Regions from separate parts of the Kitasatospora sp. NPDC051914 genome, predicted to be linked through region 3. Evidence: riboswitches for the same ligand, from Rfam matches in the RefSeq annotation. Region 3 holds a riboswitch; each other region holds the start of a gene.
The links. Region 3 has a riboswitch for S-adenosylmethionine ahead of AB0M03_RS14380 (IclR family transcriptional regulator). Riboswitches for the same ligand answer to the same signal wherever they lie in the genome.
Positions count from the first base shown of each region.

Region 1: another riboswitch for S-adenosylmethionine. It lies ahead of thrC (threonine synthase); the one in region 3 lies ahead of AB0M03_RS14380 (IclR family transcriptional regulator).
Region 2: another riboswitch for S-adenosylmethionine. It lies ahead of AB0M03_RS07090 (aminotransferase class V-fold PLP-dependent enzyme); the one in region 3 lies ahead of AB0M03_RS14380 (IclR family transcriptional regulator).

Region 1 is NZ_JBFAXX010000005.1:43,379-46,642, forward strand. It holds gene AB0M03_RS05355 (trehalose-6-phosphate synthase) at 1-337, opposite strand, end outside; gene AB0M03_RS05360 (glucosyl-3-phosphoglycerate synthase) at 399-1,403, opposite strand; SAM riboswitch class I at 1,541-1,670, shown strand; gene thrC (threonine synthase) at 1,688-2,965, shown strand; gene AB0M03_RS05370 (ubiquitin-like small modifier protein 1) at 2,997-3,264, shown strand, end outside.
Region 2 is NZ_JBFAXX010000007.1:85,226-88,489, reverse strand. It holds gene AB0M03_RS07095 (Lrp/AsnC ligand binding domain-containing protein) at 1-270, shown strand, start outside; gene AB0M03_RS07090 (aminotransferase class V-fold PLP-dependent enzyme) at 296-1,663, opposite strand; SAM riboswitch class IV at 1,713-1,830, opposite strand; gene trpD (anthranilate phosphoribosyltransferase) at 1,961-3,034, opposite strand; gene AB0M03_RS07080 (hypothetical protein) at 3,166-3,264, opposite strand, start outside.
Region 3 is NZ_JBFAXX010000018.1:89,631-92,894, reverse strand. It holds gene AB0M03_RS14385 (class I SAM-dependent methyltransferase) at 1-469, opposite strand, end outside; gene AB0M03_RS14380 (IclR family transcriptional regulator) at 583-1,296, opposite strand; SAM riboswitch class I at 1,492-1,634, opposite strand; gene AB0M03_RS14375 (hypothetical protein) at 1,628-1,894, shown strand; gene AB0M03_RS14370 (XdhC/CoxI family protein) at 1,934-3,121, opposite strand; gene AB0M03_RS14365 (SRPBCC family protein) at 3,114-3,264, opposite strand, start outside.

The DNA.
Region 1 (3,264 bases), on a different contig from region 3:
TGGAGTTGGCGATGCCGTTGTAGGCGCGGGCGAATGTGCCGGGCTCGATGTCCAGCATCCGGACGGCCTGTCCACCCACGTCGTGGCCGGCGAGGTCGAGCCGTCCGTCCGGGGCCTGCCGGGCGGCCGTCCGGTCGGCGTCACCGAGGGCGGCGCAGACCCAGACCGCCGAGGGGTCGTCGATCGCGGACAGCCCGGAGACCAGACCGCCACCGCCTCTCTTCAGGGTGAGCGCGCCGTCGTCCCCGCTGCTGAAGGACACCGGGCCGCGGTTCGAGGCCACCAGGACGGGGGCGGCGCCGGACTGCTGCGTACGTTCGAACGCGAGATCGGCCATATCCCCTAGCTTGCCGCGGGACCGCCGCGGCAAACCATTCGAAGCCCCGCGCGGGCCGCGCTCAGCGGTCCCGGTACTCGGGGACGGTCCGCATCGGCGGGCGTTCCAGGGCGGTGACCTCGTGGGTGTGCGCGGTGAAGCCGCGGGTGCCCGGGTCCCGGCTGAACTGGGTGAGCAGCGGGTGGACGAGGTCCTCGCCGGCCTTCAGCCGGTGGGCGCGGTCGAGCCGCTCCAGGGCGGTGCGGTAGATCGTGGCGGCCATCCGCCCGAGCGCCTGGCCGTCCTGGTGGCGGTGGTGCCGCACCCCGACGTCGACCTGGGCCAGCGCGTCCAGGCCGACCTCCTCCAGCGCGTCCACCAGCAGACCGAGTTCCACCCCGTACCCGGTCGGGAAGGGCAGCCGCTCCAGCAGCGAACGGCGCGCCGCGTACTCGCCGCCGAGCGGCTGGACGAAGCCGGCCAGCTGCGGCCAGTGCAGGTTGAGCAGCGGCCGGGCGACCAGCTCGGTGACCCGTCCGCCGCCGGCCGGCACCACCGCCCCCTCGGTCTCCAGCGGACGGTCGTACATCGCCTTGACCAGCTGGATCCCGGGGTCGGTGAGGAGCGGGCCGACGATGCCGGAGACGAAGGCCGGGTCGAACTCGCGCAGGTCGGCGTCGACGAAGCAGACGATCTCGCCGGTGGTCGCCAGCAGCGAGCGCCAGAGCACCTCGCCCTTGCCGGGGGCCGCCGCGAGCCGGGGGAGCACGTCGTCCCTGTGCACCACGCGGGCGCCGGCCGCGCGGGCGGTCTCGGCGGTCCGGTCGACCGAGCCGGAGTCGACCACCACCAGTTCGTCGACCAGGGGGTGGCGCTCCATCAGCTCCTCGCGGACGGTGGCGACGATCTCCCCGACGGTCGGTTCCTCGTCGAGTGCGGGCAGGACGACGCTGACGGTGCCGGCCCGACCCGCCGCCCGCTTGGCGGCGAGCAGCCGCTCCAGGGGGCGGTCGGCCGCCGTCCAGGAGCGGCGACGCAGCCAGGACGCCACCTCCGGGAGGACGTCGGGACGGGGCAACTCGGTCACGGTCTCGCTCCTCGCAACTTCCATCTCGCGGATCGGACGCAACCTCTCGGCGCCCGGGCCTTCGGATACAGTCTTCGTACTGAGGTCGAGCCTTCGCACGCCGGGGTCGCCGCAGCGCACGACACACAACTTCACAGAGCTCATCCAGAGGGACTGAGGGAACGGCCCGTTGACGTCCCGGCAACCTTCTCGCGCGGCGGTCGCAGGCCCGCGGGACAGGTGCCAATTCCGGCCTGTGGCGCAACCGCGTCACGGGGAAGATGAGGAGAGAGGCCTCCGCCACCATGGCTACCGCTACCCCTGCACCCGTTGCCGCCGTCGATCTCGGTCCGGCCGCAGCGCTTTCCTGTCGCGAGTGCGGCACCTGCTTCCCGCTCGGCCCGAGCTTCGCCTGTCTCGAGTGCTTCGGCCCGCTGGAGATCGCCTACGACTACTCCGGCTACGACGCCGCGGAGCTCCGCAAGCGGATCGAGGCCGGCCCGGCCAGCATCTGGCGCTACGCCCCGCTGCTGCCGGTGCCCGCGGACGTGGCCGGCAAGCCCAACCTGAACCCCGGCTGGACCCCGCTGGTGAAGGCCGACAACCTCGGCCGCGAGCTCGGCTTCACCGCCCAGCTGCACGTCAAGGACGACTCGGGCAACCCCACGCACTCCTTCAAGGACCGGGTGGTGGCCTGCGCCATCGAGGCGGCCCGCGCCTTCGACTTCACCACGCTCTCCTGCTCCTCCACCGGCAACCTGGCCGGCGCGGTCGGCGCGGCCGCGGCCCGGGCCGGATTCAAGTCCTGCGTGTTCATCCCGCACGACCTGGAGCAGGGCAAGATCGTCATGGCCGGTGTGTACGGCGGCGCCCTGGTCGGCATCGACGGCAACTACGACGACGTGAACCGCTTCTGCTCCGAGCTGATCGGCGACCCGGCCGGCGAGGGCTGGGGCTTCGTCAACGTCAACCTCCGCCCGTACTACGGCGAGGGCTCCAAGACGCTGGCTTTCGAGATCTGCGAGCAGCTCGGCTGGCGGCTGCCGGAGCAGATCGTGATCCCGATCGCCTCGGGCTCCCAGCTCACCAAGATCGACAAGGGCCTGCAGGAGCTGATCAAGCTCGGTCTGGTCGAGGACCGCCCCTACAGGATCTTCGGCGCCCAGGCCGAGGGCTGCTCCCCGGTCTCCGCCGCCTTCAAGGCCGGCCACGACGTGATCCGCCCGGTCAAGCCGCAGACCATCGCCAAGTCGCTGGCGATCGGCAACCCGGCCGACGGCCCGTACGTGCTGGACATCGCCCGCCGTACCGGCGGTGCCGTCGAGGACGTCACCGACGCCGAGGTGGTGGCCGCCATCAAGCTGCTGGCGCGCACCGAGGGCATCTTCGCCGAGACCGCGGGCGGCGTGACCGTCGGCGTCCTCAAGAAGCTGGTCGAGACCGGGCAGCTGGATCCGTCGAAGGAGACCGTCGCGATCAACACCGGCGACGGCCTGAAGACCCTCGACGCGGTCGCCGACGCCGGCCTGACCGCCACCATCCGCCCGACGCTGGAGTCCTTCCGCGCCGCCGGCCTCGTCTGAGCAGCCCACCCCCGTCCGCAAGGAGCACCGCATGAGCGCCACCGTCCGCATCCCGACCATCCTGCGCACCTACACCGGCGGCTCCGCCGAGGTGACCGCCGAGGGTGACACCCTGGCCGCGGTCATCGCGGACCTGGAGCAGAACCACACCGGCATCTCCGCCCGCATCCTGGACGACGCCGGCAAGCTCCGCCGCTTCGTCAACGTCTACGTGAACGACGACGACGTGCGCTTCGCCGACGGCCTGGAGACCGCGGTCAAGGACGGCGCCTCGGTGTCGATCATCCCCGCGGTGGCCG
Region 2 (3,264 bases), on a different contig from region 3:
ATCGTCCTCATCAAGACCAGCGTCGACCGGATCCCCGAGATCGCCGAGGCGATCGCCGCGATCGAGGGCGTCAGCGAGGTCTACTCGGTGACCGGCAGCTACGACCTGGTGGCGATGGTCAGGGTGCGCCGGCACGAGGACCTCGCCGAGGTGATCCCGGGTCAGGTCAACAAGGTGCCGGGCGTGGAGCACACCGAGACCCAGATCGCGTTCCGCACCTACTCCCAGCACGACCTCGAGGCGGCCTTCGCCCTCGGCCTCGACGAGTAGGGGCAACCCGCCCAGGGGCGACCGCTCAGGCCGCCCGGTCGGTGTCCGCGACGCAGCGGCCGCCCTCGTTGCGGTAGGTCCAGCGGGCGCCGTCGGTGACCAGCTCGCGGACGGCGGCCAGGAAGCGGTCCACGTGCTCCACCGGGGTGCCCGCGCCGAAGCTGACCCGGATCGCGTTCAGGCTCCGCTCCCCGGGCAGCGAGGGCTCCGGCGCACCGCACTCGGAGGGCGCGGCCTCCTCCCCGCCGAGCAGGGTCCGCACCAGCGGGTGCGCGCAGAACAGGCCGTCCCGCACGCCGATCCCGTACTCGGCGGAGAGCGCCGCCGAGAAGTGCGAGCTGTTCCAGCCGCGGACGACGAAGGACAGCACCCCGACCCGGGCCGAGCCCTCGCCGAACAGGTTGAGCACCCGGACCTCGGGGATCGCGGCCAGCCCGTCGGTCAGCCGCTCGATCAGCGCCTGCTCGCGCGCCTCCAGCGCGTCGAACCCGGCCTCGGTCAGCGCCCGGCAGGCCGAGGCGATCGCGTACGCGCCGATCACGTTCGGCGAACCGGCCTCGTGCCGGGCCGGACCGCCGTGCCACTCCACCGCCACCGAGCCGTCCGCCTCCCTGGCCACCGTACGGCTGGCGCCGCCGCCGGCGAGGTACGGCTCGGCCGCGTCCAGCCAGTCGCTGCGCCCGGCGAGCACGCCGGCGCCGAACGGTGCGTACAGCTTGTGACCGGAGAACGCGACCCAGTCCACGCCGAGTTCACGGACCGACAGCCGGTGGTGCGGGGCGAGCTGGGCGGCGTCCAGGACGACCCGGGCGCCGTGCCGGTGGGCGGTCTCGGTGAGCTCGGCGATCGGCCACAGCTCGCCGGTGACGTTGGACGCCCCGGTGACGCACAGCAGGCGCGGGCCGTCCGGGGTGCCCGCGGCGAGCGCGGCGTCGAGGGCGGCGACCGCCTCGGCGCGGGAGCGCGGGGCGCGGAGGTACTCCACCGTCAGACCGGCGTGCCGCCAGGGCAGCAGGGAGGCGTGGTGCTCGGTCTCGAAGGCGTAGACGCGGGTGCCGGCGGGCACCGCGCCGGCCAGCAGGTTGAGCGAGTCGGTGGTCGCGCGGGTGAACACCACCTGGTCGTCCTCGCGCAGGTCGAGGAAGTCGGCGACGGTGCGGCGGCTCTGCTCGAACAGGTCGGTGGAGAGCTGCGAGAGGTAGCCCGCGCCGCGGTGGACGCTGCCGTAGTAGGGGGCGTAGGCGGCGATGTCGTCCCAGACGCGCTGCAGGGCGGGGGCGCTGGCGGCGTAGTCGAGGGCGGCGTAGCCGACCTTCTCACCGGTGGCGAGCGGGACCTGGACGTCGTGGCCGAGGACGGCGAGGGGGGCGCAGATTTCGGTGGACAGCGACACGAGGATGCACTCCTTCACGGGGTGGGGACCCCGGGGAAGCATCGCCGGAAGTCCGCGCTTGCCACGCGGACGGTCTGCCGCACGGCCCGGTCCTCACCCAGGGCACCCCGCCACGGACGGAGGGTTGCCGGACAGCAAGCTGGGGCTTGACGCTGCCACTCATGACCTGACGCAGACTCTAGGTGACCTCTGTGCAACTGGTCAACCACAGACAGGGGCGCGGCGAGCTGCGCAGGACGGAAGTGACGGTGCCGCACCTTCCGCCGCGCAGTTCGCCGCGCCCCTCAGTGACTCGCCCTACTTGTTGGTCGCCTCGGCCCAGCGCTCGAGCGTGGCCTCGGCCGCGCCCGAGTCGATGGCGGCGGCCGCCCGCTCCATGCCGGCCGCGAGCTGCTCGGTGAGCGGGGCGTCCGTGAGGTCGAGTGCGGTGAGTGCGGCGGCCGTGTTGAGCAGGACGGCGTCCCGGACGGGCCCCTTCTCGCCGGCGAAGAGCCGCCGTGCGACACCGGCGTTGAACTCGGCGTCCGCTCCCCGCAGCGCCTCGATCCCGGCGAGCTCCAGCCCGACGTCCCGGGGGTCGAAGGAGGTCTCGGTGATGGTGCCGTCCTTGACGATCCACACGTGCGAGGTGGTGCAGACGGTGAGTTCGTCGAGGCCGTCGTCGCCGCGGAAGACCAGGGCGGAGGCGCCCCGGCGGGCGAGGACGCCGGCGATCAGCCCGGCGAGGCGGGTGTCGAAGCAGCCGACGGCGTGCGAGGTGACCCGGGCCGGGTTGGTCAGCGGGCCGAGGATGTTGAAGGCGGTGGGCACGCCGAGGCCGGCCCGGGCGGTGGCCGCGTGCCGCATCGCGGGGTGGAACTTCGCGGCGAAGCAGAAGGTGAGGCCGACCTCCTCGGCGACCTCCGCGACCCGCCGGGCGCCGAGGTCGAGGCTGATGCCGAGCTTCTCCAGGACGTCGGAGGAGCCGGAGGCCGAGGAGGCGGCCCGGTTGCCGTGCTTGACGACCTTGGCGCCGGCCGCGGCCGCGACGATCGCGGACATGGTGGAGATGTTGACGGTCTTGGCTCGGTCGCCGCCGGTGCCGACGATGTCGACGGCGGGGCCTGGGATGTGCAGCGGCTCGGCGTGCGCGTACATCGCGTCGACCAGGCCGGCGATCTCCTCGACGGTCTCGCCCTTGGCCCGCAGCGCGACCATGAAGCCGGCCACCTGGACGGGCGAGGCCTCGCCGCTCATGATCTGGTCCATCGCCCATGCGGTGTCCGCCTCTGCGAGGTCCTCGCCGCGCAGCAGTGCCGACAGGACGTCCGGCCAGGTGCGGACCACCTGCACGGGGTCCTTGCCGCCGTTCGCAGGGTTCACGTTCACCATGGCCGACTCCAGCTCTCATCGGTAGTGCGCCGATACGGGGACGGAGTCAGCCTAGCGAGCGGCGGCGGGCGGCCGCGCCGATCCCGCCGCCCCTTCTCTCCTGGTGAGACGGGTGGTCGCCGCGTGCCCGGTCAGCGGTGGGCGGGCGTCCGCTTGGCGATCCGGGCGCGGAGCAGGGTGGCCGCGGCCTCGGCGAGGGCCACCGGGTCGACGGGCTGGGCGATGGCGGC
Region 3 (3,264 bases):
CGCTGCCGCCGACCCGGGCCAGCCCCGCGACCCACTCGACCCGGTCGTCCAGGACGTTCCACAGACCGGCCAGGACGCCGCCGGGTGCGAGGACCCTGGCGATCTCGGGCCCCGCAACGGCCATGTCGAACCAGTGCATGGCGTTGCCGGCCAGCACGGCATCGACGGAGGCGTCCGGCAGCGGTATCGCCTCGGCGGTGCCCGGCAGGGCGCGGACGCCCGGCAGCGAGCGGCGCAGCTCGGCCAGCATCGCCGGATCGGGCTCGACCGCGACGACCTCGGCACCCAGCGCGACCAGCCCCGCGGTCAGCTTGCCCGTCCCGGCGCCGAGGTCGAGCACCCGCAGGCCGGGCGCGGGTTCGAGCGCCCAGCGCACCGCGGCCTGCGCGTAGTCCGGGCGGTGCTCGGCGTACTCGACCGCCGCAGCACCGAACGACGAGGCGTGAAGCAACCGTTCGTCCTGATCCACGCGCTGACGCTACCGATGCCGCCGGCAAATCGGCTACCCCGCGGGTCCGCCGGACCGACTGCCGTCCGGCCGGGCCCCGGCGGCTCGAGCCCCCACGTGCAGGTGCGAGCCGGTCAGGGGCGGCGCAGGGCTTCGCCGAGGTGGCCGGCAGCCTCGATGACGGCCCGGGAGAGACGGGCGCCGGGGTGACGGGTGAGCCGCTCGATCGGGCCGGAGACCGAGACGGCGGCCACGACCCGGTCGGACGGACCGCGGACGGGCGCGGAGACGGAGGCGACCCCGGGCTCGCGTTCACCGACGGACTGGGCCCAGCCGCGGCGCCGTACGCCGCTGAGGGCGGTGGCGGTGAAGCCGGCGCCCTGCAGGCCGCGGTGGAGGCGCTCGGGTTCCTCCCAGGCGAGCAGGATCTGGGCGGCGGAGCCGACCTTCATGGGGAGGGCGATTCCCACCGGGACCGTGTCGCGCAGGCCGGAGAGGCGCTCGGCGGCGGCCACGCAGATCCGGATCCCGCCCTGCCGGCGGTAGAGCTGGGCGCTCTCACCGGTGACGTCGCGCAGCTGGGCCAGGACCGGGCCGGCCGCGGACAGCAGGCGGTCCTCGCCGACGGCCGCCGAGAGCTCGGCGAGCCGGGGGCCGAGGGTGAACCGGCCCTGCAGGTCCCTGGCGACCAGTCGGTGGCGTTCGAGTGCGACGGCGAGCCGGTGGGCGGTGGGCCGCGCCAGGCCGGTGGCGGTCACGAGTCCGGCCAGGGTGGCGGGACCGGCCTCCAGCGCGCCGAGGATCGAGGTGACCTTGTCGAGCACGCCGACGCCGCTCGTGTTCTCCATGGATGGGTACTCCGTCTCAGATCCCGTGAGCGGCGGGTGGCCTCGCTCACGGACGCTCCGTGCGGGGAGCGGGGGTGGTCAGCGAGGACAGGCCGGAGAAGTCGGCCGATTGCCTGCGCCGGGCACGAGACGGGCACGCGGGGAGGCCGGAGCGGGAAGCGCCCGGACGAAGGACAGCACAGAGAGCACCGTGTCTCCTCATCTTTCCCGCGCCACATTGGCGACAGGCCGGAGTTGGCACTGATCCCGGACGGCGCGGCGCGTACTTCGGACGCCGGGTCGACCGGGGAGTTGCCGGGGCTTCGTAGGGCCGGTCCCTCCACCCCTCTGGATGATTCGCGAGGAACCATACAAGATTCCCCGGGCGGCCCGCCAAACCCCCCGCCGCATCCCCCACCCACCCTTCACCGGGACTGCCGCAACGTACTCCCCCACGAGCTACGACACCGTCGTCGTCCACAACCCCACGGGCAGCACCTACGACGTCACCCTGCTTGCGGGGACCTGGACGAAGGTCCTCGACACCAACGGCAGCTCCTCCGCCACCGGGACCACCGCCTGCGACAGCCTCGCGGTGACCGTCTCCAGGAGGAACTGACGGGGTGTCCGCACCCCGGCGGCCGGCCGGACGCGTTGTTCAGCCGGCCTCCACCGGGGCCGGCGGCTGCTCGCCGGCTGCGGCGGCGGTGTGGATCGGGCCGTCGGTCCCGGTGAGCGGCCGGCCGGTGCCGCCCCAGCGGGCGGCGATGATCTCGGCGACGACGGAGACCGCCGTCTCCTGCGGCGTGCGGGCACCGAGGTCGAGCCCGGCGGGGGCCGACATCCGGGCCAACTCCCTTTCCTCCAGGCCGGCTTCGCGCAGGCGGGCCAGCCGCTCGCGGTGGGTCCGGCGCGAACCGAGCGCGCCGATGTACGCCAGCTGCGGCAACCGCAGCGCGGTGGCCAGCAGCGGCACGTCGAACTTGTGGTCATGGGTGAGGACGGCCACCACCGTGCGGCCGTCGATCCGGCCCGCCGCGGCCTCCTCGGCCAGGTACTCGTGCGGCCACCGCACCACGACCTCGTCCGCGTGCGGGAAGCGGGAGGCGGTGGCGAACACTGCCCGCGCGTCGCACACCGTGACGCGGTAGCCGAGGAAGGACCCCAACTCGGCGACCGCGGCGGCGAAGTCGATCGCACCGAACACCAGCATGCGCGGCGGCGGGACGAACGACCCCACGAACACGGTCAGTTCGCCGAACTCGGCGAACTCCTCACCGTCCAGGCAGCGGCCCGCGGTGTCGTAGTGGCGCAGCCCCGTCGTGCCGTGCTCGAGCAGGCCGCGGACGTCGAGGCCCACCACGCGGTCCAGCGCGGCCGAGCCGAGGGTGCCCGAGGCGCGGTCCGGCCAGACGACCAGGCGGCTCCCGAGCGCGCCCGGGCCGTCGTCCGGGCCGGTCACCACGGTGGCCACCGCGACAGGCTCGCCGGCGTCCAACGACGTCACCACGTCCGGCAGTTCGGGGAAGGTCCGGCTGGACACCGGTTCGACGAAGATCTGGATCGTACCGCCGCAGGTCAGCCCCACCTCGAAGGCGTCGCCGTCGCTCACCCCGTACGACCGCAGCGCCGGGCGTCCCGAGATCCGGGCCTCCTCGGCCTCCTCGTACACCGCGCCCTCGACGCAGCCGCCCGAGACGCTGCCGACCACGGTGCCGGAGGCCGACACCGCCATCGCCGCACCCGGCCGGCGGGGCGCGCTCCGGAAGGTGCTGACCACGGTGGCGAGCCCGAAGCTCTCGCCCGCGCGGTACCACCGGTACACCTCGTCCAGGACGTCACGCACGGTGTCCCCCTCGCGGACACCGGCAGGCCCGGCGCAGGAGGCGCGCGGCCCCCAGCAGGATCAACCCGGCGAGGGCGATCGGCACCAGGCGCTTGGCCACCGGCCAGCGGGCCACGGCGAGCAGGTCCAGCGGCTCGCCCTCC